Regions from separate parts of the Micromonospora sp. NPDC000442 genome, predicted to be linked through region 2. Evidence: predicted binding sites of a transcription regulator. Region 2 holds the regulator's gene; the other holds the start of a gene.

Region 1 (11,375 bases), on a different contig from region 2:
CAGACGCTGCTCTTCTCCGCCACCATGCCGGCGCGTATCGACGGGATGGCCCGAGCGCACCTGACCGACCCGGTGCGCATCCTGATCGCCCGCGAGCAGCCGGTGGCCGGCGAGGCACCCCGGGTTCGGCAGAGCGCGTACCTGGTGGCGCGGGCGCACAAGCCAGCGGCGCTGGGGCGCGTGCTGGACGTCGAGTCGCCTACGGCGGCGATCGTGTTCTGCCGCAGTCGGGAGGAGGTCGACCGGCTCACCGAGACGATGAACGGTCGCGGCTACCGGGCCGAGGCGCTGCACGGCGGCATGAGCCAGGAACAGCGGGACCGGGTGATGGGGCGGCTGCGTGCCGGCACCGCGGACCTGCTGGTCGCCACCGACGTGGCGGCCCGTGGGCTGGACGTCGAGCAGCTCAGCCACGTAGTCAACTTCGACGTGCCGTCGGCGCCTGAGTCGTACGTGCACCGCATCGGTCGGGTGGGCCGCGCCGGTCGGGAGGGCGTGGCGATCACCCTGGCCGAGCCCCGGGAACACCGGATGCTCAAGACCATCGAGCGGGTCACCGGGCAGCGGATCACGATCGACAAGATCCCCACGGTCGCCGATCTACGGACCCGTCGGCTGGAGCTGACCCAGGCCGCGTTGCGGGAAAGCCTGCTGGAGGACGATCTCGACCCGTTCCGGGTGATCGTCGAGACGCTCAGCGACGAGTTCGACCTGATGGAGGTGGCGCTCGCCGCGGTGAAGCTGGCCCACGAGGCGACGCTGCCCGGTTCCGACGAGGCCGAGGAGGAGATTCCGCAGGTCGCGGTCCGCCCACCTCGGGAGGGCCGGTCGACGGGGTACGAGGGCCGGGGTGAGCGCCGGCCGGCGCGGCCCCGCACCGCCGGCACCACCCAGGTCTTCATCGGGGTGGGCCGGCGGGCCGGGGTGCGCCCGCAGGATCTGGTGGGCGCGATCACCGGGGAGACCGGGGTCCGGGGCCGAGACATCGGCTCGATCGAGATCGCCGATCGCTTCTCCCTGGTCGAGGTGCCTGTCGCCGTCGCCGACGAGATCATCGCCGGGCTGCGCGGCAGCACCATCAAGGGCCGCAAGGCCACCGTCCGCCGTGACCGCGAAGGACGTCCCGGAGAGGGCCGCTTCGACGGCGGCGACCGCCGCGACCGCCGCTGAGGTGTCACCCCTCAGGCGGCGGTGACCCGCTGACCGCCCAGCGCCGCCGGGTCGATCTCAGCCGGGCGCAGCGCCAGGGCGAGCACGTCGGCGACGTCGGCCAGGGTGTGCACGGTCAGCGCCTCGCGGACCTCAATCGGCAGGTCGTCCAGGTCCGGTTCGTTGCGGGCCGGGATGATCACCTCGGTCAGTCCGGCCCGGTGGGCGGCGAGCAGCTTCTGCTTCACGCCGCCGATGGGCAGCACCCGCCCGGAGAGGGTCACCTCGCCGGTCATCCCGAACTCGGGGCGTACCGGCCGGCCGCTGGCCAGCGACGCCAGGGCGGTGACCATCGTGATGCCGGCGCTGGGCCCGTCCTTGGGCACCGCACCCGCCGGGACGTGCAGGTGGATCCGACGTCCGGCGAGGGCGTTCGGGTCCAGGCCGAGGCGACGGCCGTTGGCGCGCAGGTAGGACAGGGCGATATGCGCCGACTCCTTCATCACGTCGCCGAGCTGGCCGGTGAGGGTCAGCCCAGGCTCGCCGTCCATGCTGGTCGCCTCGATGAACAACACGTCTCCCCCGGCACCGGTGACCGCCAGTCCGGTGGCCACGCCCGGTGTCGCGGTGCGTTCCGCCGATTCCGGCGTGTGCTTCGGCCGGCCGAGGTAGCGGACCAGGTCGTCGGCGCCGACGAGGGCGGGCGTCGGGTCGTCGGCCAGGGTCACGGCCACCTTCCGCATGATCTTCGCCAGGGCACGTTCCAGCTGCCGTACGCCGGCCTCGCGGGTGTACTCCCCGGCGATCCGCGCCAACGCCGCAGCGTCCACGTCGACCTCGTCGGCGGTCAGCCCGGCCCGCTCCCGCTGACGCGGCAGCAGGTGGTCGCGGGCGATGGCCACCTTCTCGTCCTCGGTGTACCCGTCCAGAGTGACCAGTTCCATCCGGTCCAGCAGCGGCCCGGGGATGGCCTCCACCACGTTGGCGGTGGCCAGGAACAGCACATCGGACAGGTCGAGGTCGACCTCCAGGTAGTGGTCCCGGAAGGTGTGGTTCTGAGCCGGGTCGAGCACCTCCAGCAGGGCCGCGGCCGGGTCGCCGGCGTATCCCACGGAGACCTTGTCCACCTCGTCGAGCAGCACCACGGGGTTCATCGAGCCTGCCTCGCGCAGCGCCCGGACGATCCGGCCGGGCAGCGCCCCCACGTAGGTACGGCGGTGTCCCCGGATCTCGGCCTCGTCACGAATGCCGCCGAGGGAGACCCGGACGAACGTCCGGCCGAGGGCCCGGGCGACCGACTCGCCGAGGCTGGTCTTGCCGACGCCGGGCGGGCCCGCGAGGGCCAGTACGGCACCGGAGCCGCGACCGCCGACCACCCCGAGGTCACGTTCGGCGCGCCGGTTGCGCACCGCCAGGTACTCCAGGATGCGGTCCTTGACGTCGGCCAGGCCGGCGTGGTCGGCGTCGAGCACGGCCCGCGCCGCGGCCAGATCCGTGTTGTCCTCGGTGCGCGTGCTCCACGGCATCTCCAGCACCGTGTCCAGCCAGGTCCGGATCCAACCCGCCTCCGGCGAGGCGTCGCTGGCCCGCTCCAGCTTGCCGACCTCCCGCAGCGCCGCCTCGCGTACCTTCTCGGGCAGGTCGGCGGCCTCGACGCGGGCCCGGTAGTCGGCCGAGCCGTCCGGGGCGTCCTCGCCGAGTTCCTTGCGGATCGCGGCGAGTTGCTGGCGCAGCAGGAACTCCCGCTGCGACTTCTCCAGCCCCTCCCGGACGTCGGAGTTGATCTGCTCGGTGACCTCCTGCTCGGCCAGGTGGTCCTTGACCCAGCCGACGAGCAGTTCCAGCCGGGCCGTGACGTCCGGCGCGGCCAGCAGTTCGGTCTTCTGCCCCAGGCTGAGCCAGGGCGCGTAGCCGGCCGAGTCGGCCAGCTCGGAGAGGTCGGTCATCCGTTCCATCGCGTCGATGACCTGCCACGCACTCCGCTGCTGGAGCACGGAGGTCATCAACGCGCGGTACTCGCGGGCGAGTTCACGGGCCCGGCCGGCGGGGTCGGGTTCGTCGATTTCGGTCGCCTCGACCCAGAGCGCGGCGCCGGGGCCGGGTACACCTGAGCCGATGCGGGCACGGGAGAGGCCCCGGATGACGGCGGCAGGCTCGCCGCTGGGCAGCCGCCCCACCTTCTCGATCGTGGCGATCGCGCCGACGGAGCCGTACTCGCCGTCCAAACGGGGCACGGCGAGCAGCTTGCGGTCGCCGGTGGCACGAGCCGCGTCGACCGCGGCCTGGGTGGTCGGGTCGAGGGTCACCGGGATGGCCATGCCGGGCAGTAGTACGGCGTCGGTCAGTGGAAGTACCGGAAGAGTTGCCATCGAACACCTGCTATCGCATTGAGTTGAGCGTGTCTGGCTCAAGTCGCATCGGGTCCCGGTTGTTCCTCCGTGTGACCCAGCACACGGAGCGCCAACCCGCGCGTGACACTTCCACCGTCCATCGGGTCGACCGTGCCCACGTCGAGCAGATCCGAAATCGGGGATTTCGATGCCGCGCAAAACGCGAACCGCCGCATGGCGCGCTTTTGTTGCGCAATTGGCGGACGATCAGTCAAACTTTGAGCACACCCCGTCAGACACAGGGAGTAATCGACGATGGCCAAACAAGTAATCACGGTGCTGACTGACGACCTCGACGGCGGAAAGGCCGACCGTACGGTCGAGTTCAGCCTGGATGGCGTGGCGTACACCATCGACGTTTCCGACGAGAACGCGGGTGTCCTGCGCAAGGCGTTGGATCCGTTTATCGATGCCGGCCGCCGCCTCGGCCGTGGTGCTGCCGACACGGGCCGTAACCCACGTCGTAGCATCGGTTCGGGCACGCCGGGAATGAACCGCGAGCAAAACCGTGCCGTCCGCGAATGGGCGGTCCGGAACGGCTACAAGATTTCCGAGCGGGGTCGCATCCCGGTCGAGGTCGTGGAGGCGTACAAGAACCGCTGAACAGCGGGAATGTCGCTCTGGCGCGGTTGGGCCCTGGGCTTCGGATCACGGCAGGATTGCACCGGCTTTCGACATGCAGCGGGGCCGCCCGGAGGATTCCGGGCGGCCCCGCCGTTCGATCTCAGCCCACGGGCTCAGCCCTCGGCGTCAGTTGACCTGGATGCGCACCGCGTCGAAGGCGGGGGTCTGGTTGGCCCGCTCCGACATCGGGATGCGGTGCGAACCGTCACCGGCCCAGACCGCGCACTGTGCGGTACCGGAATCCGGCAGGCCCGGAACCTGGATGGTGACCTCGTCCGGCTGGGCACCGCCGCCGCCGTCCTCGGTGGCGACGAAGAAGGCCGGCACCGGGTCAGGCGCAGGAGCCTCGTTCGTGTTGTTCAGCATCCGGCAGGCGGTGTGGAAGTGACCACGGGTCAGGCCCTGCCCGTTGAGCAGCGAACTCTCCAGGTAGTAGCCGCCCTGGCCGGCCGGGAGGAACCGGTCCCGGACCAGGTTGCGGGTGCTGACCCGGATCGAGAAGCCCTCGTTGCGGTTGATCTGCTGCGGGAAGTCGGTGATCAGCAGCGACGGGTTGTTGGCCGCGGCACCGACCTCGCCGAAGGCGGTGCTGATGCAGCGGTTGCCGTTCTGGAAACCGTCGTGACGCTGCAGCTGGCTGTTGTCACAGTTGTTCGCCAGCACGTCGAGGCCGTTGTTGTTGCCGCCGTCGTTGTTCCCGCCGTCGTCGTTACCACCGTCGTTGCCGCCGTCGTTGCCGCCGTCGGTGCCACCGTTGTTGTTGTCGACCGGCTGCACCTGGCAGGTGGCGAGGTTGGCGAGACCGCGCGGCCGGGGGCCGAAGCGGTCGATGGCGATCGTGATCCGGCCGAGGGCCGCTCGACGCTTGCTGGCCAGCGGGTTGAGAATGGCGTTACGGATGAACCCCTGGCCGCGGTCGCCCTCTGCGGCGAGCCGCTCGTCCGCCTCGGTGATCTGGGTCTGCAACGCGTTCAGGTTACGGTCCACCTCGGCGCGGGCCCGGTCGGGCACCTGCGGGAGTCGGCTGACCACGTCCGGGCAGGCCACCGCGAGGGCACCGGTGGTCGCGCCGTCGGTGCCGTTGCGAGTCTCCTGACACTCCTCGACGGTCTGCTGCCCGTCGCCCCAGTGGTTGACCACCCAGCGGCCGTTCTGCCAGGTGCGGGTCGTGGTGGCGCCGCGAGCGGCCGGCGCGGTGGCGCCGGGGCTGGGTGCGACACATTCGGCTGCCACCGGTCGCTGCTGCTGGTTTGACCGTCGGTCACCGGCCGACGAGATCTGGGTCACGGCGACGACGCCGCCGAAGACAGCGAGCGTGGCGCCAACGGCCAGAAGTCGCTTGGTCCGCGCGTTACCGGTTGGTCGGCGCGACCGGGTTGACCTGCGCATCGAATTGCTCTCCTTCTCGATCCGGTTCCTGATTCGTGACTCGACGGACCGAACGGAATCTTGGTGGCACGCTCGACGGGGACCGCCTGAACGCACCGGTGGCACGTCGACAAACGACGATGCCCTTTCCGCACCGTCTGCCGCACCGGCCGGTGCGGGTTGGGGAGATCCTGTCCATTCGCGGTGAGGTACGGGCCCGCTCCGACGGCGGTTCAAAGGCCGCCAACTTTTTTTCGATGTTTCTTTCCGCGCCCGGCCGGTCACCGTCCGCCTTCGGCCGACCGACGCTCAGGATGCGGTCACTGCTGGCAGAGATGGTCGTAGGCGAAATCGCCGACGAGTTCGTCGCGACGATCCCGTAGCCGCCGAATGCCGGCCAGCAGATTCCCGAGTGGCACCAGCGGCGGCGCGCCGGACTCGATCGTCCGCAGCCGCTCGCCGATCGCGAGGACGGCCAGGTCCTCGGCGAGCCGGGCGGGTTCGACGCCACAGGAGAGGCCGTACGCCTGCACGGTCACCCGCTCCACCAGCACCTCGCCCGGACGCACCTCGGCCCAACTCCAGCCCTCGGCCGGCCCCTGCGTCCAACGCACGTGCAAGCCACGCAGGATGGGGTCGGTCAACCGACGCGCCACGTACGCCTCCACCGCTTCGGCGCGGGCGAGCGCGCCGAGGTCGTTGACCGCACCCTCACGTCCGTCGGGCAGCCGGCCGACGATGTCCCGGAACCCGACGTCCGCGGCGTCCGAGCCGGCGGCACCGGCGGCGTACCGACGGGCGTCGACGAGGTACGCGACGATCCGCGGCCCGTGTCCGGCGGTACGCAGGGTGTCGGAGACGATCCGCAGCAGCGGCAGCCCGATCGCGGCGGCGACGGCTTCCGTGGTCCGCTCGGCCCGCCTGGCGGTGGCGTCGGTCGGCGGTGACCGGAACTCGACGGCGAACTCGGGCCGTCCGGTCGCCGCCGTGCAGACCACATGGTCGAACAGCGTCCGGCTGGCCGTGTTCCACTGGCTGGCCGTGAGACCAGGTGGCCGGCGCCGGACGATCTCGCCCAGGCGCAGCCCGGCGTGCACCCGCTGCTCCGCCCGGATAAGCACGGCGCCCCGCCCGGCCTCCTCCGGCACCTGCGACAGCCCGCGATCGTGGTCACCGGTCATCGTCGTACCCATGAATCCTCTTCAACCTCTCTTGCCGGCCGGCAGCGGCCGCAAAGGCCGGACAACGGTGCGCGGGCAGCTCGACAAGGCTCTCCTCCCGCCGGCCGACCGAGTCTAGGATGACGATCATGCCGGCGGCGTCCCCGGCGGGCGGTCGGTGACCGGACGGTGGTCGACGGCGGGCCATCCAGCGCCCGGGCCGAGGAGGTGGACGGGTGCGGGTGGTGTCCCTGGTGCCGTCGCTGACCGAGGCGGTGGCGACGACCCTGCCCGGGTTGCTGGTCGGTGCCACCGACTGGTGCACCCACCCGGCGGACCTGGACGTGCCACGGGTGGGCGGCACCAAGTACCCGGACCTGGACCGGATCCGCGATCTCCGTCCCGACCTCGTCCTGCTCAACGTCGAGGAGAACCGACGGGCGGACGCCACCGCCCTGGCCGCGGCGGGCGTACCGATCCGGGTGACCTATCCGCGCACCGTGGACGGTGCGCTGACCGAGCTGGCCGACCTGCTTCGCGACCTGGGATCGGCAGCGGAACCGCACTGGCTCACGGAGGCCCGTCGAGCCTGGGCAGCGCTACCGGGAACGCCGGTCCGCCGACGCGCGGTGGTGCCGGTCTGGCGACGACCGTGGGTGGTGCTCGGCGCCGACACGTTCGCCGGGGATCTGCTGCACCGGCTCGGCATCGCCAACCCGTACGCCGAGCAGCCGGAGCGGTATCCACGACCGAGCCTGCGGCAGCTGCGGGACCAGGCACCGGAACTCATCGTGCTGCCGGACGAACCGTACCGCTTCACCCGGGACGACGGGCCCGAGGCGTTTCCCGGCATTCCCTGCGCCCTGGTGTCCGGTCGGCACCTGACCTGGTACGGCCCGTCGTTGGCCGAGGCTCCCGCACTGCTGGCCGCCCAACTCGCCGACCTGTACGTCGCCCACTGACCGCTGCGGTGGCGGGTCGTCCAGGGCCGGCACCGGTCGCGGGTCCCGGTGAACACGGGTCGAAGGTCCCGGCCGGCAACGGCCCGCCGGCCCTGATCTCCGGGTGCTTCCCGGGCGTCCAATAGAAGTGCCACCGGGACACGCGGTGCGAAGCAGAGAAGGGACGTGGACATGATGACCGCGATGATCGAGCGGAACACCGCCGCCAAGACCCCGGTGGCCGAGACCAACCAGGAGCAGAACCTCCGCACCCGGGCCACCCGCTACCTGCTCGCCGGGCTCCGCCTGGCGCTCGGTTGGGTCTTCCTCTGGGCCTTCCTGGACAAGGTGTTCGGCCTGGGGTTCGCCACCGAGGCGAAGAACGCCTGGATCAACGGGGGCAGCCCGACCAAGGGCTTCCTCAGCTTCGGTGCCGCCGGCCCGTTCCAGGGCTTCTACAACGGAATCGCTGGAGCCGTCTGGGCCGACTGGCTCTTCATGATCGGCTTGGCCGCCATCGGTACCGCACTGCTGCTCGGCATCGGGGTGCGCGTCGCCGCCGCGGCCGGCGGTCTGCTGCTGGTGCTGATGTGGACGGCCGTCCTGCCCCCGGAGAACAACCCCTTCATGGACGACCACCTCGTCTACGCCGGTGTGCTGGCCCTGCTCGCGGTGACCAATGCCGGTGACACCTGGGGCCTCGGCCGCACCTGGGCCCGGCTGCCGATCGTGCAGCGGTTCGGCTGGCTCCGCTGACCTCGATCACCTCCCCCGCGGCGGGCGTCACCTACCGGTGGCGCCCGCCGCACCGCGTCCGCCCGGCTCGGCCACGGGTGGCCCGCATCGGTCCGCGGGGTGCCGGGCCGTAGCATCCGGCAGGATTGTGCTGACCGGAACCGACGCACCAGGAGAATCCGCATGAACCAGGCAGCGAGCAAGCCCGAGATCGGCCCGATCGAGGGCGCCCCGCCGGCCGACCTCGTGATCGAGGACATCACCGTGGGCGACGGCCCCGAGGCCCAGCCCGGGCAGGTGGCCCGGGTGCACTACGTCGGGGTGTCGCACTCCACCGGCGCGGAGTTCGACGCCTCCTGGAACCGGGGCGAGCCGTTCGACTTCCCGCTCGGCGGCGGACGGGTCATCGCCGGCTGGGATCAGGGCGTGGTGGGGATGCGCGTCGGCGGCCGGCGTCGGCTGACCATCCCGCCGCACCTCGGGTACGGCAGCCGAGGCGCCGGTGGCGTCATCAAGCCCAACGAGACCCTGGTCTTCGTGGTCGATCTGCTCGGCATCCGCTGACCGCACGCGTCCGGCGCCGGCCCCGTGCCCGGCGCCGGACGCATCGTCGGGACCCCGCCCCGGGTGCGCCACCCGGGCGGGCCGCATACCGGCGCCGACCGGTCACGCCGCGGCGAGCACCCGCTCCGACGCGGCGACGACCGGGATGACCCGCCCCAGGCCGGTGGCCCGCAGCACCCGCTCCACCAGGGGCGGCGGGTCGACCAGCACCAGGTTGCCGCCCTGGGACCGCACCCAGAGCCGGGCCGCGACCAGTGTGCGGACCCCGGCCGCGGAGAGCAGTCGAACCCCGGAAAGATCCACCCGCAGCTCGGTGCGGGCGGGGGCCGCCCAGAGAGCGGCGCGGAACGCCGCGACCGTGGCGATGTCGATCACACCGACCACGCGAACGCACACCGCGTCATCGGACACGCTGGTCTCGACGTGGAACCGTTCCTCGCGCTCTCGCATACGACGAACCTATCCCCCGCCACCGACACTTCCACCCTGCTGGAAGGCGGTTCCGGGTAAGCCCAGGGCATGACCCGTAGGCCGATCGGGTCCACCCTAGGGACGATCCCCGCCCCTGGGTGACCACCGTCGGGACCGCCTCGGAGCGCCGGGCCGACCCACGGCGGGCGGCCCGGCGCGTACGCCCGGTCAGCCGCCGCTCGCCGACGGCTGCGGTTCGGGCGAACCTCCGGCGACCGCCCCCGGGTCCGGCGCCTGGGTGGGCGTGGGCCGCAGACCGGCCGGCACCGGCAGTGCGCTGCCCTTGGCGAACTGCTCCCAGCTGACGTTCCACGCCGTCCAGCCGTTGCCCTCGTCGAGCTCGACCTCGGTGCCCTTGACGGTGACCAGGTCGCCGACCTGGGTGATGCTCATCAACCAGTCCGCGTTGGCCGCGGACAGGTTGGTGCATCCGTGTGACACGTTGGTGTACCCCTGATCCCCCTCCGACCAGGGTGCGCCGTGGATGAACTCACCACCCCAGGTGAGTCGCTGCGCGTCGGAGACGTCGACCACGTACGGATCGGCCGAGCCCCGCGTGTCGAACGTGGTGAACTCGTGCTTCTCCATGATCACCATCTTGCCGCTGGAGGTGGGCGTGCTCGGCTTGCCGAGGCTGACCGGCAGTTTGCGCAGCAACTTGCCGTCCCGGATCACCGACATCTGCTTGCTCGCATTGTCGATCTCCAACTCGACCTGCCGACCGATCTTCGAGGTGGCCCGCCGGTCGGTGTCACCGACATGCTCCTTGCCGATCGGCAGGCCCTCCAGCGCGGAACGGACCTTGATCGTCGTACCCGGCCGCCAGAAATCGGGCGCTCGGTAATAGACCTGACTGCCGTCGGCCACCCAGGACCAGGTGCCCGGCTGGGGTGGATCCGTTTTCACGAACAAACGGCGCTGCACATCCGCCCGCGCCTCTTTGGGAATTGGCGGGTCGAAGGCGACGGTTACCGGCATGGCCGTTCCGTACGTCCGATCACCGGCAAAATACAATGTGCTGACAATGGCCGGTTTGGATGATTTGGGCTGCGTCGTGAAGGTCGTCCTGCGGGTGACCGTCTTCCCGGAGTTGCCGGTCGCGGTGACCTCCGCGGTGTACGTCCGCTTCGGCTCCAGTGTCCGGCTCGGCACCCACCCGGTGCCGTCCTCACGCGGCTCGGCCGCGACGGTCCCGCCCTTGTCGTCGGTGATCCGCACGGTGGTCACCCGCCCGTGCTTGACCGCCGTGCCGATCTCCCCGGTGACGGGCACGTCCCGGGTCCCCTCGGCCGGCGTCACGGACAGTTCCGGGTTGGCTCGCGCCTCGGTGGGCTGCCCGGCCCGGCGATCGCTGGTGCACGCGCCCAGCGCCAGCGGTGCCGCTGCGACACTCACCGCCAACAGCGTCAGTCGCCGCCTCAACATCATGATGCGTCCCCCCGTTATCGCCGCTTCCTCCGCCACATTCTCCCTAACTCGGCACCGACGTTTTTGCGGTTTCGGCCAAGAGCAGGGACATTGCATGGAGAACCTTTTCCGTAATCGCACTCAGGCGAACGGAAAAGGCCAGCGACGACGATACGGGCGATACTCGGCCGCCTGTGGCGCTATGTCCGGCGCCGTACCACTGAGCCGGCCCGCGCGTCCGCGCGCCGGCGGCCAGCGTCGATCCGATCCGGCCGCCGCTCATGCTTGGCGCGCGGTGGATCGCGCGTTCGCCGTCCCGTCCGAGAGCCGGGACGGCGAACCCGCTCGATCGGTCTGGGCCGTCAGACCGTGGCGATCAGCAGCGCCGGCTGCTCGACACAGTCCGCCACGTGCCGCAGGAACCCGCCGGCCACGCCGCCGTCGCAGACCCGGTGGTCGAAGGTGAGGCTCAGCTGCGTCACCTTCCGGACCGCGAGCTGGCCGTCGACGACCCACGGCTTGTCCACGATGCGGCCGATGCCCAGCAACGCGGCCTCCGGATGATT
Region 2 (11,375 bases):
TCCGGTAGGCGTTCGGAAAGCAACCTACTCGGAGGGACCGTCGCGGTCGTGCCTTACGCGTGTGTCGAAGTCCTGGGGAGAGCCGAGGCCGAGTTCAGACAGCGGCCGGCCAGGTGCGTCGACACCCCCGCCAACTCAACGAAGATCAGCCGGGACGATCGGTGGGCGGCTGGGTACCGGGCTGCTCCGGGCCACCGGAGGGCGGGGTGTGCCCGCCCGGCTGGCTGCCCTGGTCGCCGGCCGGTGGCTGGCCGCCGGTAGCCGGATAGCCGGGCTCGGTCGGCTGCTGCGGGGTGCCCGGGTAACCCGGCTCGGCCGGCGTGGTGCCCGGGTAGCCGGGGGCCGGCGGGTAGCCGGGCTGGCTCGGGTAGGCACCGCCGGGCGTGGGCGGCTCCCACTGCTGGGCCGGCTTGCGGAAGAACTCGTTGGCCTTCGGCAGTGCCAGCAGGATCAGCGCCGTCAGCAGCGAGATCAGGCTGATCACTCCGAGCAGGATGCTGACCGGCGTGGCCCAGCTCGGCAGTGCCTCCTCCAGCCGACGCTGGATCTCCTCACCGCTGGGCATGTCGCCGCTGGTCTCGCCGGGCGCGCTGAAGTTGCCGGCGAACCCGCTGAGCAGACTGAATCCGGTGCAGCAGAAGAGGATGCCACCGACGATCCAGGTGGCGATCCGGGAGCCGTTCTTGCCGCGCAGGTTCATCAGCCCCAGGCCGAACAGCGCGAACGCCACCACCAGCAGGAAGATGGCGGTGCCGACGCCGATCACGACGGTGATGTCGGCGACGTTCTGCGCCCCCTCGACGGTGGAGTCGCGGTAGGCGTCCTCCATCACCTCGCGGACGGTGCCGATGGTGGCCAGCGAGATGATCACGCTGATCAGCTGGCAGATCGCGAACAGCAACAGCAGGTAGGTGGATATCGTCACCACGCCCGGCCGCGACCGGGCCGGGGTGTTTTGAGGATCGACCATCTTTCTCCCTTCCTGGAACGCGCTTCACCGTATCGGCAACAGGCCATTCCGGCACGGTGCGACGCCGAGCGGTGGGCGCGTCACCGGCCGCCCGGGTCGACCGGGATCGATCGGACGGGCTGGCTTCCGGCTCAGGACCCGTGCTGCGGGTGGACGGTCACGCTGTCACTGTCCAGCCGTTCGCCACGGGCCATCTCCCAGCCCGCCTCCCCGTACGCCTCGAAGGTGAGCCGCGCCCCGCCCGGGGCGCGGTAGTCGTGGTAGCGCATGGTGCCGCTCGGCGTCAGTTCGGTGACCCCGGAAGCGGTGTACCGGGCCTGACCGGACTCGTGCCAGCTGTAGCGCCGACCACCGGACTCCACCACCGGCGCGCCCGGTGTGACGGTGGGGTCGCGCGGCACCGACTCCCACAACACCAGCTCGAATGCGGGACTCTCCGCCACCGAGAGTCGGCACCGGTCGCCATGCTCGTCGAGGAGGTGCTCGGCCCACCTCCACTCGCCTTCCACCAGGCGAATCGAGCCCTGCACGGAGTAGGTGGCGTCGCCGATCTCGACGATGTCCCCGACCTCGATCCGCCGCGGGTCACGTCGCTGCCCGCCGTCGTACCGCCGCTGCTGCCGACGTGCCGCTGCCGACCGGCCGCGCCACCAGCGCAGCGCGAACCCGGCGACGACCAGCCCGACCAGGCAACCAGCCGCCAGGTACGCCGTCGTCCCGTCCACCCGGTCACCTCCCGAACAGTTCAGCGGAGACGTCGACCATGATCCGGGCAGGTGCCGCCTTCCGCCAACCGGCTACCGGTCCGCCTGATCCGGTCCGCCGGAGCCGACACCGTTCTGCTCACCCTCGCCGGGAGAAGCCGGTCCGTCGGATGCGGGTGGAGCAGGCGGTGCCGACGGCGTCTCCGGGACGGTCGGCGAGGCCGCCTGGTGCGGGGGATACCCGGCCGGATCCGGGCCGCCCACGCCACCGGGCCCGGGATACCCGGGCACCGCATACCCCGCACCGGGCACCCCATACCCGGGCAGCACCGGATACCCGGGCGGCGGCGGATAACCAGGCGGATACCCGGGCGGTATCGGGTAGCCGGACACCGGGTAGCCGGGGATCGTCGGATAGGCGCCCGGCGGCACGGGACCACCGGGCGGCACGGGATAGGCGGGGTAGCCCATCGGCACGGGATAGCCGACGAGGTGGGCGTTCGGGATGTCGCCCCGGGCGGGCGGCCAGGCTGCTGCCGGCCCGGAGCGGGGCACGAACCAGCGGTGGGCCGGCGGCAGCGCCAGCAGCAGCACCACCGCTGCCATGAGCAGGAACACCAGCAGCACGCCGAGGCCCGCCAGCGGGAAGAGGATGTCGAACGGGCTCGGCTGGCTGTAGAGCGCCTCGGCGAAGTCCGACTCCTGCCAGAAATCCTCGCCCGGCGGCGGCACGTCGTCCGGGTACGACTCGTCGACGTACGGCTCGTCGACGTAGGGCGCGCCGGACACCGCGAACGCCAGACCGAACGGAATCAGGAACGCGCCGAGACATCCCTGGACGATGCAGAGCAGCAGCTGCACGCCACCGGCCACGAAGACCATCGTCCGGGCGGTGTTGCTGCCCGCCCTTACCCGGGGCGCGGTCAGGCCCAGCCAGAGCGCCAGCAGCAGCGCGGGCACACCGAGCACCGCCGCCATCATGACGCCGTTCCAGCGCTCCGCGCGTACCTCGTCCGGGTCCGCGTCGGGCACCAGCCGCACGGCGCGGTCGATCGCGGCATCCCACTGGACCGCCTCGATCACCAGCAGGGCGACCAGGCCGAGCAGGATCAGCACGGTGCCGAGTTGCAGCCAGAAGGCCACGGTGACGGTGCCGGGACGCGGCGGACGGGGCGGTGGCACGGCTGCCGGTGCGTCGGCGGTCGCGGTCATACCGCGGACGGTACGGACCGGCCGCAAGCCTCGGCAGCGCCGTTCGGGTGGACCCGATCGGCGTACGGATCATGCTGCGTCGAGTCGCTCGGCGGCGTACTCCCCGACGGTGGTGCTTCCCATCACGCAGCCGGTCATGGTGCTCAGTTCGGCCTCATCACCGCGCAGCGTCGTCCAGGCCGCCCGTCCTGCCGCCGGGTCGAGCCGCTCCAGCAGCGTGGCGGCGTAGACCCGACCAGCGGGGGCGCCGACGGCAAGCAACCGGTCGAGCAGGTCGCGTACCTCCTCCGGGTGGTCGGTCACGGCCGCCGCGACGCGTTGGTACGCCGCGGTCTCGGGCAGCAGGGTGCCCGCGATCCCGACCCCGCCGAACGCCAACGTGCTGGCGTGACCGAGTTCCGCGACGGCCCTCGCCAACTCCGACTCCTTCTTGCGCCGCATCCCGAACATGTCTCCATCCTCGCCCCGGGAGCCCGCCTCCGCTCGTCGGAGGCGGGCCGGGTGCGACGGGTTCAGCTGGACGTGACCGACAGGCCGTCCTTGCTGTCCCGGAGGTCGACCCGCACCGTGTCGCCGTCGCGGACCTCGCCGGCGAGCAGGGCCCTGGCGAGTTGGTCGCCGATCGCCGACTGGACCAGCCGACGCAGCGGCCGGGCACCGTAGATCGGGTCGTACCCGTGCTCGGCGAGCCAGCCGCGGGCGTCCTCGGTGACGTCCAACGTCAACCGGCGGTCCGCGAGACGCCGACCCAGCCGCGCCAGCTGGATGTCGACGATGGCCCGCAGGTTGTCGCCGTGCAGGGCGGCGAAGACCACGATGTCGTCGAGTCGGTTGAGGAACTCCGGCTTGAAATGCGCCCGGACCGTTGCCAGGACGCCCTCGCGGCGCTGCTCCTCGGCCAACGTCAGATCGCTGATCACCGCCGAACCGAGGTTCGAGGTGAGGATCAGGATGGCGTTGCGGAAGTCGACCGTACGCCCCTGGCCGTCGGTGAGCCGGCCGTCGTCGAGCACCTGGAGCAGGATGTCGAAGACGTCCGGGTGGGCCTTCTCCACCTCGTCCAGCAGGATCACCGAGTACGGCCGGCGGCGCACCGCCTCGGTGAGCTGGCCGCCCTCCTCGTAGCCGACGTAGCCGGGCGGTGCACCGACCAGGCGGGCCACGGAGTGCTTCTCGCCATACTCGCTCATGTCGATGCGGACCATGGCCCGCTCGTCGTCGAAGAGGAACTCGGCGAGTGCCTTGGCCAGCTCGGTTTTGCCGACACCGGTCGGGCCGAGGAAGAGGAAGCTGCCGGTCGGACGGTCCGGGTCGGCGACTCCGGCACGCGCCCGGCGGACGGCATCGGAGACCGCGGCGACCGCTTCGGTCTGGCCGACCACGCGCCCGCGCAGCGACTCCTCCATCCGCAGCAGCTTGGCGGTCTCACCCTCCAGCAGTCGACCGGCGGGAATGCCGGTCCAGGAGGCGACCACCGCGGCGATGTCGTCCGCGCCGACCTCCTCCTTGAGCATCGCGCCGGCGGACTGGAGCCGAGCCAACTCCTCCTCGGCGGTGGCCAGTTCGGCTTGGAGGGCGGGAATCCGGCCGTACCGCAGCTCGGCGGCGCGTTCCAGCTCGCCGTCACGCTCGGCCCGTTCGGCCTCGCCACCGAGCCGCTCCAGTTCCTCCTTGGCGGTGGAGAGCTTGGTGATGTGGCTCTTCTCCAGTTGCCACCGCTCGGAGAGGGCGGTGAGCTGCTCGCGCTTGTCGGCCAGTTCCTTGCGTAGCCGCTCCAGACGCTCGGCGGACGCCGCGTCCGGCTCCTTGGCCAGCGCCATCTCCTCGATCTCCAGCCGGCGCACCGCCCGCTCGATCTCGTCCACCTCGACCGGACGCGAGTCGATCTCCATCCGGAGCCGGGACGCGGACTCGTCGACCAGGTCGATCGCCTTGTCCGGCAGGAACCGGTCGGTGATGTACCGGTCGGAGAGGGCGGCGGCGGCGACCAGGGCGGCGTCGGTGATGCGTACGCCGTGGTGCACCTCGTAGCGCTCCTTGAGCCCGCGCAGGATGCCGATGGTGTCCTCCACGGTCGGCTCGCCGACCAGCACCGGCTGGAAGCGGCGCTCCAGCGCCGGATCCTTCTCGATGTGCTCGCGGTACTCGTCGAGCGTGGTCGCGCCGACCATGCGCAGCTCACCACGGGCCAGCATCGGCTTGAGCATGTTTCCGGCGTCCATCGAGCCCTCGCCCTTGCCGGCACCCACGACGGTGTGCAGTTCGTCGAGGAAGGTGATGACCTGCCCGTCAGAGTTCTTGATCTCCTCAAGGACGGACTTCAGCCGCTCCTCGAACTGGCCCCGGTACTGTGCGCCCGCCACCATGGCGCCGAGATCGAGCGAGACCAGCTTCTTGTCGCGCAGCGACTCCGGCACGTCGCCGGCCACGATCCGCTGGGCCAGGCCCTCGACTATCGCGGTCTTGCCGACACCGGGCTCGCCGATCAGCACCGGGTTGTTCTTGGTACGTCGGGACAGCACCTGGATCACCCGGCGGATCTCGGAGTCCCGGCCGATCACCGGATCGATCTTGCCGTCCCGCGCGCTCGCGGTAAGGTCCACGCCGTACTTGGTGAGCGCCTGGTAGGTCTGCTCCGGATCGGCGGTGGTCACCCGGCGATCCCCGCCGCGTACCGTCGGGAAGGCGGCCACCAGGCTCTCCTCGGTGGCACCGGCGGCCTTCAGCGCGGCGGACACGGCCCCGCCGACCCGGGCGAGCCCGGCGAGCAGGTGCTCGGTGGAGGTGTATTCGTCGCCCAGTGGGCGGGCGATCTGCTCGGCGGCGCCGATGGCATTGACGAACTCGCGGGCCAGGGTCGGCTCGGCGATGCTGGAGCCGCGGGCGGCGGGCAGCGCGTCGACGGCCCGCTGGGTGGCCCGGCGCAGCTCGGTCGGGTCGGCCCCGACGGCGCGCAACAGGCCGGCAGCGGTCGAGCCCTCGGTGTCCAGCAGCGAGAACAGCAGGTGCCACGGCTCGACGGTGGCGTGCCCGCGCTGGTTGGCCAGGGCGACGGCACCGGTGATGGTCTCGCGGCTCTTGGTGGTGAGGCGTTCGGTGTTCATGGGCTCCCCTGGATCGGTGTGTCCACTGGTACCGACAGAACCAGAGTTGAGTCTATTCCACTCAACCCCAGCGGTATGAGCTGCATCACTTGTTAGACATCAGCCGTCGGCATCAGGTTCGCACCCACCTCGCAACACACTCGATATACCTCGCCACCTCTGTTGAAGATCGAATAGTCACACCGCGTTAGCAATGCATCACCCCGGCTCGCCGGGAAGCGGGTTTGCAAATTCATCCGACCACCCCGAGCGGGGCTGCCTGGTCGCGGTGACCGTGAGCCGCGTCGACCGGCCTCCGCTGACCTGCCGCCTCACCGAGCGTGCTTGAGCCGTCCAGCCTCCGGCACGCAGGTTGTACCGCTGCGCCGGCTCCGTACGCCCGGCGGCTTGCCGGTAGCGTTGCCCGGGTGCGAGTACGTGTCGAACAGACTGCCTTACCAGGGATCGGCGTACGTCATGACATGATGACGGAATCCGGCCGGCGTCTGGGGGTCGTCTCCCACCGCAGCGGTCGCCGCGACCTCGTCCTGTACGACCCGGACGACCCGGACGGCTGCTCGGCGGACATCCCACTCACCGACGACGAGGCGGAGGCGCTGGCCGACATCCTGGGTGCCTCGCTGATCCTCGGGCAGCTTTCCGGGCTGCGCGAGCAGGCCGCCGGCCTGCTCACCGAGCAGATCGCCGTCCCGGCCTCCTCCACCTACGTCAACCGGCCCCTCGGTGACGCGAAGGTGCGCACCCGTACGAGCGCCTCGATCGTGGCGATCCTGCGCGCCGGTGAGGTGATCGTCTCGCCGGTACCCACCTTCCGCCTCGCCGCCGGCGACGTACTCGTCATCGTCGGCAACCGGCAGGGCCTGGACGGGGCGAGCGCGATCTTCGCCGCCGACGATCCCGCCGGCTGAGCCCCGATGCACGATTTCAGCACCCTGCTCATCGAGGTCGGCGGGCTGCTGTTCCTGCTCGGACTGCTCGGCCGGCTGGGCCGCCGGGTCGGGCTCTCCCCGATCCCGCTCTACCTGCTGGCGGGGCTGGCCTTCGGTCACGGCGGCGTGCTGGAGTTGAGCGCCAGCGAGGAGTTCTTCGCGATCGGGGCCGAGATCGGTGTGATCCTGCTGCTGGTGATGCTCGGCCTGGAGTACTCCGCCGACGAACTCGTCGGCAGCCTGCGGTCGGCCGCGCCGGCAGGACTGCTCGATGCACTGTTGAACGCGCTGCCCGGCGCGGCATTCGCGCTGCTGCTCGGTTGGGGTTGGCTGGCTGCGGTGGTGCTCGGCGGGATCACCTGGGTGTCGTCCTCCGGGGTGATCGCCAAGGTCCTGGCCGACCTGGGCCGGCTCGGTAACCGGGAGACCCCCGTGATCCTCTCCGTGCTGGTGGTCGAGGACCTGGCAATGGCCTTCTACCTGCCGCTGCTTACTGCTCTGCTGGCCGGAGTCGGATTCGTCAAGGGTGGTGTCTCCCTCGCCGTCGCGGTGCTGACCGTGATCGCGGTGCTGGTGGTGGCCCTGCGTTATGGCAACGTCCTCTCCCGGGCGTTGTCGGCCGGCAACGCCGAGGCACTGCTGCTCGGGGTGCTCGGACTGACCCTGCTGGTGGCCGGGGTGGCCGCGAAGTTGCAGGTGTCGGCGGCGGTGGGCGCGTTCCTGGTCGGCATCGCGCTCTCCGGGCCGGTCGCCCACCACGCCACCGAGCTACTGACTCCGCTGCGGGACCTCTTCGCCGCCGTGTTCTTCGTCTTCTTCGGCCTCGCCACCGATCCACGGCACATCCCGCCGGTGCTGCTGCCCGCGCTGCTGCTCGCGCTGGCCACCATGGGGACCAAGACGCTGACCGGCTACCTGGCCGCGCGACGGGTGGGCATCGCCGAACCGGGTCGCTGGCGTGCCGGCCTGGCGCTGGTACCCCGGGGCGAGTTTTCCATCGTCATCGCCGGAATCGCGGTGGCCTCCGGCAGCGTCTCACCGAAGCTGGCGGCGCTGGCGGCGACGTACGTGCTGATCACGGTCGTCACCGGGCCGGTGCTGGCCCGGCTACCCGACCTCGCCTGGTTCAAGGGTTGGCTGCGGACCCGGGCGGCAGCGCAGCGGGCCCAGGCGGCGGCCGCGTCGAACCGAGCTTGACCGTCGAATCGAGCGTGACCCTCGGACCGAGCGTGACCGTCGGACCGGCCGATTCGACCGTCCGGAGGGCGTCGCCGACCAAGAGATGCCGAATTGCTTCCCGCAGGGGCTACCGGTACTCACCGGTACCGCGTTAACGTGTCGCCCCAGCAGCCAGGGTTCGCGGTGGGCGGACGCCCCCGCGGGCGAAAGCGGAAGGTTGGCCGGTGAGCGTGCAGGAGTCAGCGTTCCACGGCTTCGCCAACCCCGTCGACCCAACCCCGGCGGAGTTGCGAGCGTGGGCTTACCACCCCGATTCGGTCCCGTTGACGTCGATGCCGCCGGACTGGGACCTGCTGGTCTCCGGTGACCGGCTGGTGACGACGCTGTTCGATCTCGCCATGGACACCCGCTGTCCGGCGCGTCGGTTCGCGCTGCACTGTCTCTACATCTACGCCGCCGACGGGATCCGGACGAACTTCCGGGCACACCCGAAGCGTCGCTTCCGGAAGCTGGTCGACCAGGCCGAACGCAACGGCGACGAGATGATGCGCACCTGGGCGCACAACAGTCGGGTGCTGCTGACCCGGCCGGAGCTCTTCGTGTACCGGGAGTGGTGCGAGGGCGGCCTGGTGCGGGAGAACCGCAGGCTCTGAACGTGCCGAACGGGCCGGGACCCCCCGTGGCTCCCGGCCCGCACGTCGGCGGAGCGTCAGCGCGACCCGCCCCGCTCGCGCCGGTGCTGGTCGCTGCGCACCTGGCCGGCACCACGACCGACCCGACCGCTGCCCGCGGCGACCCGATCGCCCTTGCCGCTGAACCTGCCGGCCTGGATCTGGTCGGCGAAGCGTCCCTTGGTGAGCCGGTCGAACCGGTGTTGGACGTTCTCCGCCAGGTCGTCGAGGCGTTGCTCCGTCTCCTCGGCCACCTTCCTCGCCGATTCCGTCATGGCTCCCCCCGCCAGATCGGAGTCCGGATTGAGATGGTTTAGACCTGATTTCTGAAGACTAGTCGAGACAACCTGTCTCGCGCTCGGGTTTGCGAAAACACGAGCGGTGCAGCGCCTGCGGAGAAGCGGAAAGGGGTGTGGCCCCGAGGTCGGAGCCACCCCCCTTTGCCGTAACGGGCGTCAGCGCCCCGGGCTGCGTCGGGGACGCCAGACCACCAGGGCGGTCGAGGTCTGGTTGGTGGGAACGAGATCACGGCCGGGGAAGCGGGCCAGCGACTCCAGCTCGGCCATCCGGCGGTACGCGGCGTCGAGCTCAGCCTCCAGCTGGGCGACCCGCTGCTGTGCCTGCTCCAGCAGCTGCTCCAGCCCGATGATCCGCTTGATCCCGGCGAGGTTGACGCCGTCGTCCTGGCTGAGCCGCTGCACCTCGCGCAGCAGCACCACATCCCGGACGCTGTACCGCCGCCCACCACCGGCCGCCCGCCCGGCCTGCACCAGGCCGAGCCGGTCGTACTGGCGCAGCGTCTGCGGATGCATACCCGCCATCCGCGCCGCAACCGAGATCATCAGCACCTTGGCCTCGTATGCCGGGTCATCCGAGCCGACGAACCCGTCCATCCCGCTCACCTCCGCACCGCTTCACCGATCAACCGAACCGACGCACCCGCGCGTCGAGATGTTCCCGGGCCGCCGGCGGGGTCTGCTCGGCGAACGTCTCCAGCGCGGCCCGCGCTTCGTCCGAGATCCCCGCCGGCACCACCACGTCGAGGGTGACCAGCAGATCGCCGTGCTGTCCGTCCCGCCGGCTGACGCCCTTGCCCCTGGCCCGCAGGATGCGGCCGCTCGGCGTACCCGCCGGCACCCGCAGGGTCACCGGACCGTCGAGCGTCGGTACCCGCAGGTCGGTGCCGAGGACGGCCTCCGCGAACGTGATCGGCACGGTCAGGGTGAGGTCGTCGCCGGTGCGCCCGAACACCTCGTCCGGGCGGACCTTCACGTGCACGAACAGATCACCCGCCGGACCGCCGCGCTCACCCGGCTCGCCTCGGCCGGCCAGCCGGATCCGCTGGCCGTCGGCAACCCCGGCGGGAAAGCGGACGTTTAGCGTCCGGGTCTTGGTGACCCCGCCGGTGCCCTGGCACTCCGGGCACTTCTCGTCCACCACCGTGCCCACGCCCTGACAGTTGCGGCAGGGCTCGGAGAAGCTGAACGCACCCTGGTTCCGGTTGGTGACCCCGGCACCGTGACAGACCGGGCAGGTGCGTGGCAGCGTCCCGGGCTTGGCACCGTTGCCGTGGCAGGTGTCGCAGACACCGGGTGCGCGCAGCGTCAGCGGCAGGGTCACGCCGCGTACCGCGTCGTTGAAATCGAGCGCCACCTCGGTCTCGATGTCCCGGCCCCGGGCCGGACCCGGCGCGCCCGCACCCCCGCCGCCACCGGAGAAGATCGAGCTGAACAGGTCGGAGATGTTGCCACCGGCGAACCGGCCGCCACCTGACTGCGCGCCACCGAACAGGTCGGAGACGTCGAACGGCGCACCGCCCGGTTGGCCGCCCTGACGGGCACCGCGCCGGAACGCGCCCGAGCCGAACAGCGAGCGCATCTCGTCGTACTCGCGGCGCTTCGCGTCGTCGCCGAGCACCGCGTACGCCTCGGACACCGCCTTGAAGCGCTCCTCGGCCTTGGCGTCGCCGGGATTGTGGTCCGGGTGCGACTCGCGGGCCAGCTTGCGGTACGCCTTCTTGATCTCATCAGCCGGGGCGGTCTTCGCCACACCCAGGACCGCGTAGTAGTCCTTCTCGATCCAGTCCTTCGAACTCACCCGTACACCTCCTCCCCACCTCCGGGCCCGGTCCGCCCCGCCCGCCGGGTTTCGGCGAGCGGGGCGGCCGGATCACCGTCGCGCACTATTCGGGGTCGGCGACCGCGACCAGCGCGGGCCGCAGCAGTCGCTCACCGACCTGGTAGCCCCGACGCATCACCTGCACGCAGGTCGGCTCGGTGACGTCGGCCGAGGTCTGGTGCGCCACCGCCTCGTGCCGCGTCGGGTCGAACGGATCGCCCTGCTCGCCGAACGGGGTCAGCCCGAACTTGCCCAGCGCCGTGACGAGCTGCTCGGCCACCGAACCGAACGGGCCGACCAGGTCGCCGTGCTCCCGGGCCCGGTCGAGATCATCCAGGATCGGCAGCAGCGCGGCGAGCACGGACCCGGTCGCCTGCTCGGTGACCAGGCCACGGTCGCGCTCGACCCGCTTGCGGTAGTTGGCGTACTCGGCCGACACCCGCTGCACGTCGCGGGTGCGTTCGTCCAGCTCGGCGCGGAGTGCCTCC

What was found. The regulator HspR, encoded in region 2, represses chaperone genes until heat shock. The targets are predictions, from matches to a motif close to TTGAGTNNNNNNNACTCAA.
Region 1: lon (endopeptidase La) is a predicted target of HspR. The motif match lies at 3,542-3,560, and genes of this name have one in related genera.

The regions. Positions count from the first base shown of each region.
Region 1 is NZ_JBIAYZ010000009.1:138,880-150,254, forward strand. Features, by position in the region: gene ACFY2A_RS16765 (DEAD/DEAH box helicase) at 1-1,170, shown strand, start outside; gene lon (endopeptidase La) at 1,182-3,518, opposite strand; gene ACFY2A_RS16775 (Lsr2 family protein) at 3,795-4,142, shown strand; gene ACFY2A_RS16780 (hypothetical protein) at 4,290-5,396, opposite strand; gene ACFY2A_RS16785 (hypothetical protein) at 5,852-6,724, opposite strand; gene ACFY2A_RS16790 (helical backbone metal receptor) at 6,928-7,653, shown strand; gene ACFY2A_RS16795 (hypothetical protein) at 7,828-8,388, shown strand; gene ACFY2A_RS16800 (FKBP-type peptidyl-prolyl cis-trans isomerase) at 8,551-8,931, shown strand; gene ACFY2A_RS16805 (anti-sigma factor antagonist) at 9,034-9,381, opposite strand; gene ACFY2A_RS16810 (Ig-like domain-containing protein) at 9,571-10,830, opposite strand; gene ACFY2A_RS16815 (dihydrolipoamide acetyltransferase family protein) at 11,172-11,375, opposite strand, start outside.
Region 2 is NZ_JBIAYZ010000001.1:376,207-387,581, forward strand. Features, by position in the region: gene ACFY2A_RS01835 (hypothetical protein) at 146-970, opposite strand; gene ACFY2A_RS01840 (DUF4178 domain-containing protein) at 1,102-1,695, opposite strand; gene ACFY2A_RS01845 (hypothetical protein) at 1,768-2,886, opposite strand; gene ACFY2A_RS01850 (hypothetical protein) at 2,956-3,336, opposite strand; gene clpB (ATP-dependent chaperone ClpB) at 3,399-5,990, opposite strand; gene ACFY2A_RS01860 (cation:proton antiporter regulatory subunit) at 6,398-6,898, shown strand; gene ACFY2A_RS01865 (cation:proton antiporter) at 6,905-8,116, shown strand; gene ACFY2A_RS01870 (hypothetical protein) at 8,323-8,751, shown strand; gene ACFY2A_RS01875 (hypothetical protein) at 8,808-9,044, opposite strand; gene ACFY2A_RS01880 (heat shock protein transcriptional repressor HspR) at 9,225-9,662, opposite strand; gene dnaJ (molecular chaperone DnaJ) at 9,691-10,866, opposite strand; gene grpE (nucleotide exchange factor GrpE) at 10,952-11,375, opposite strand, start outside.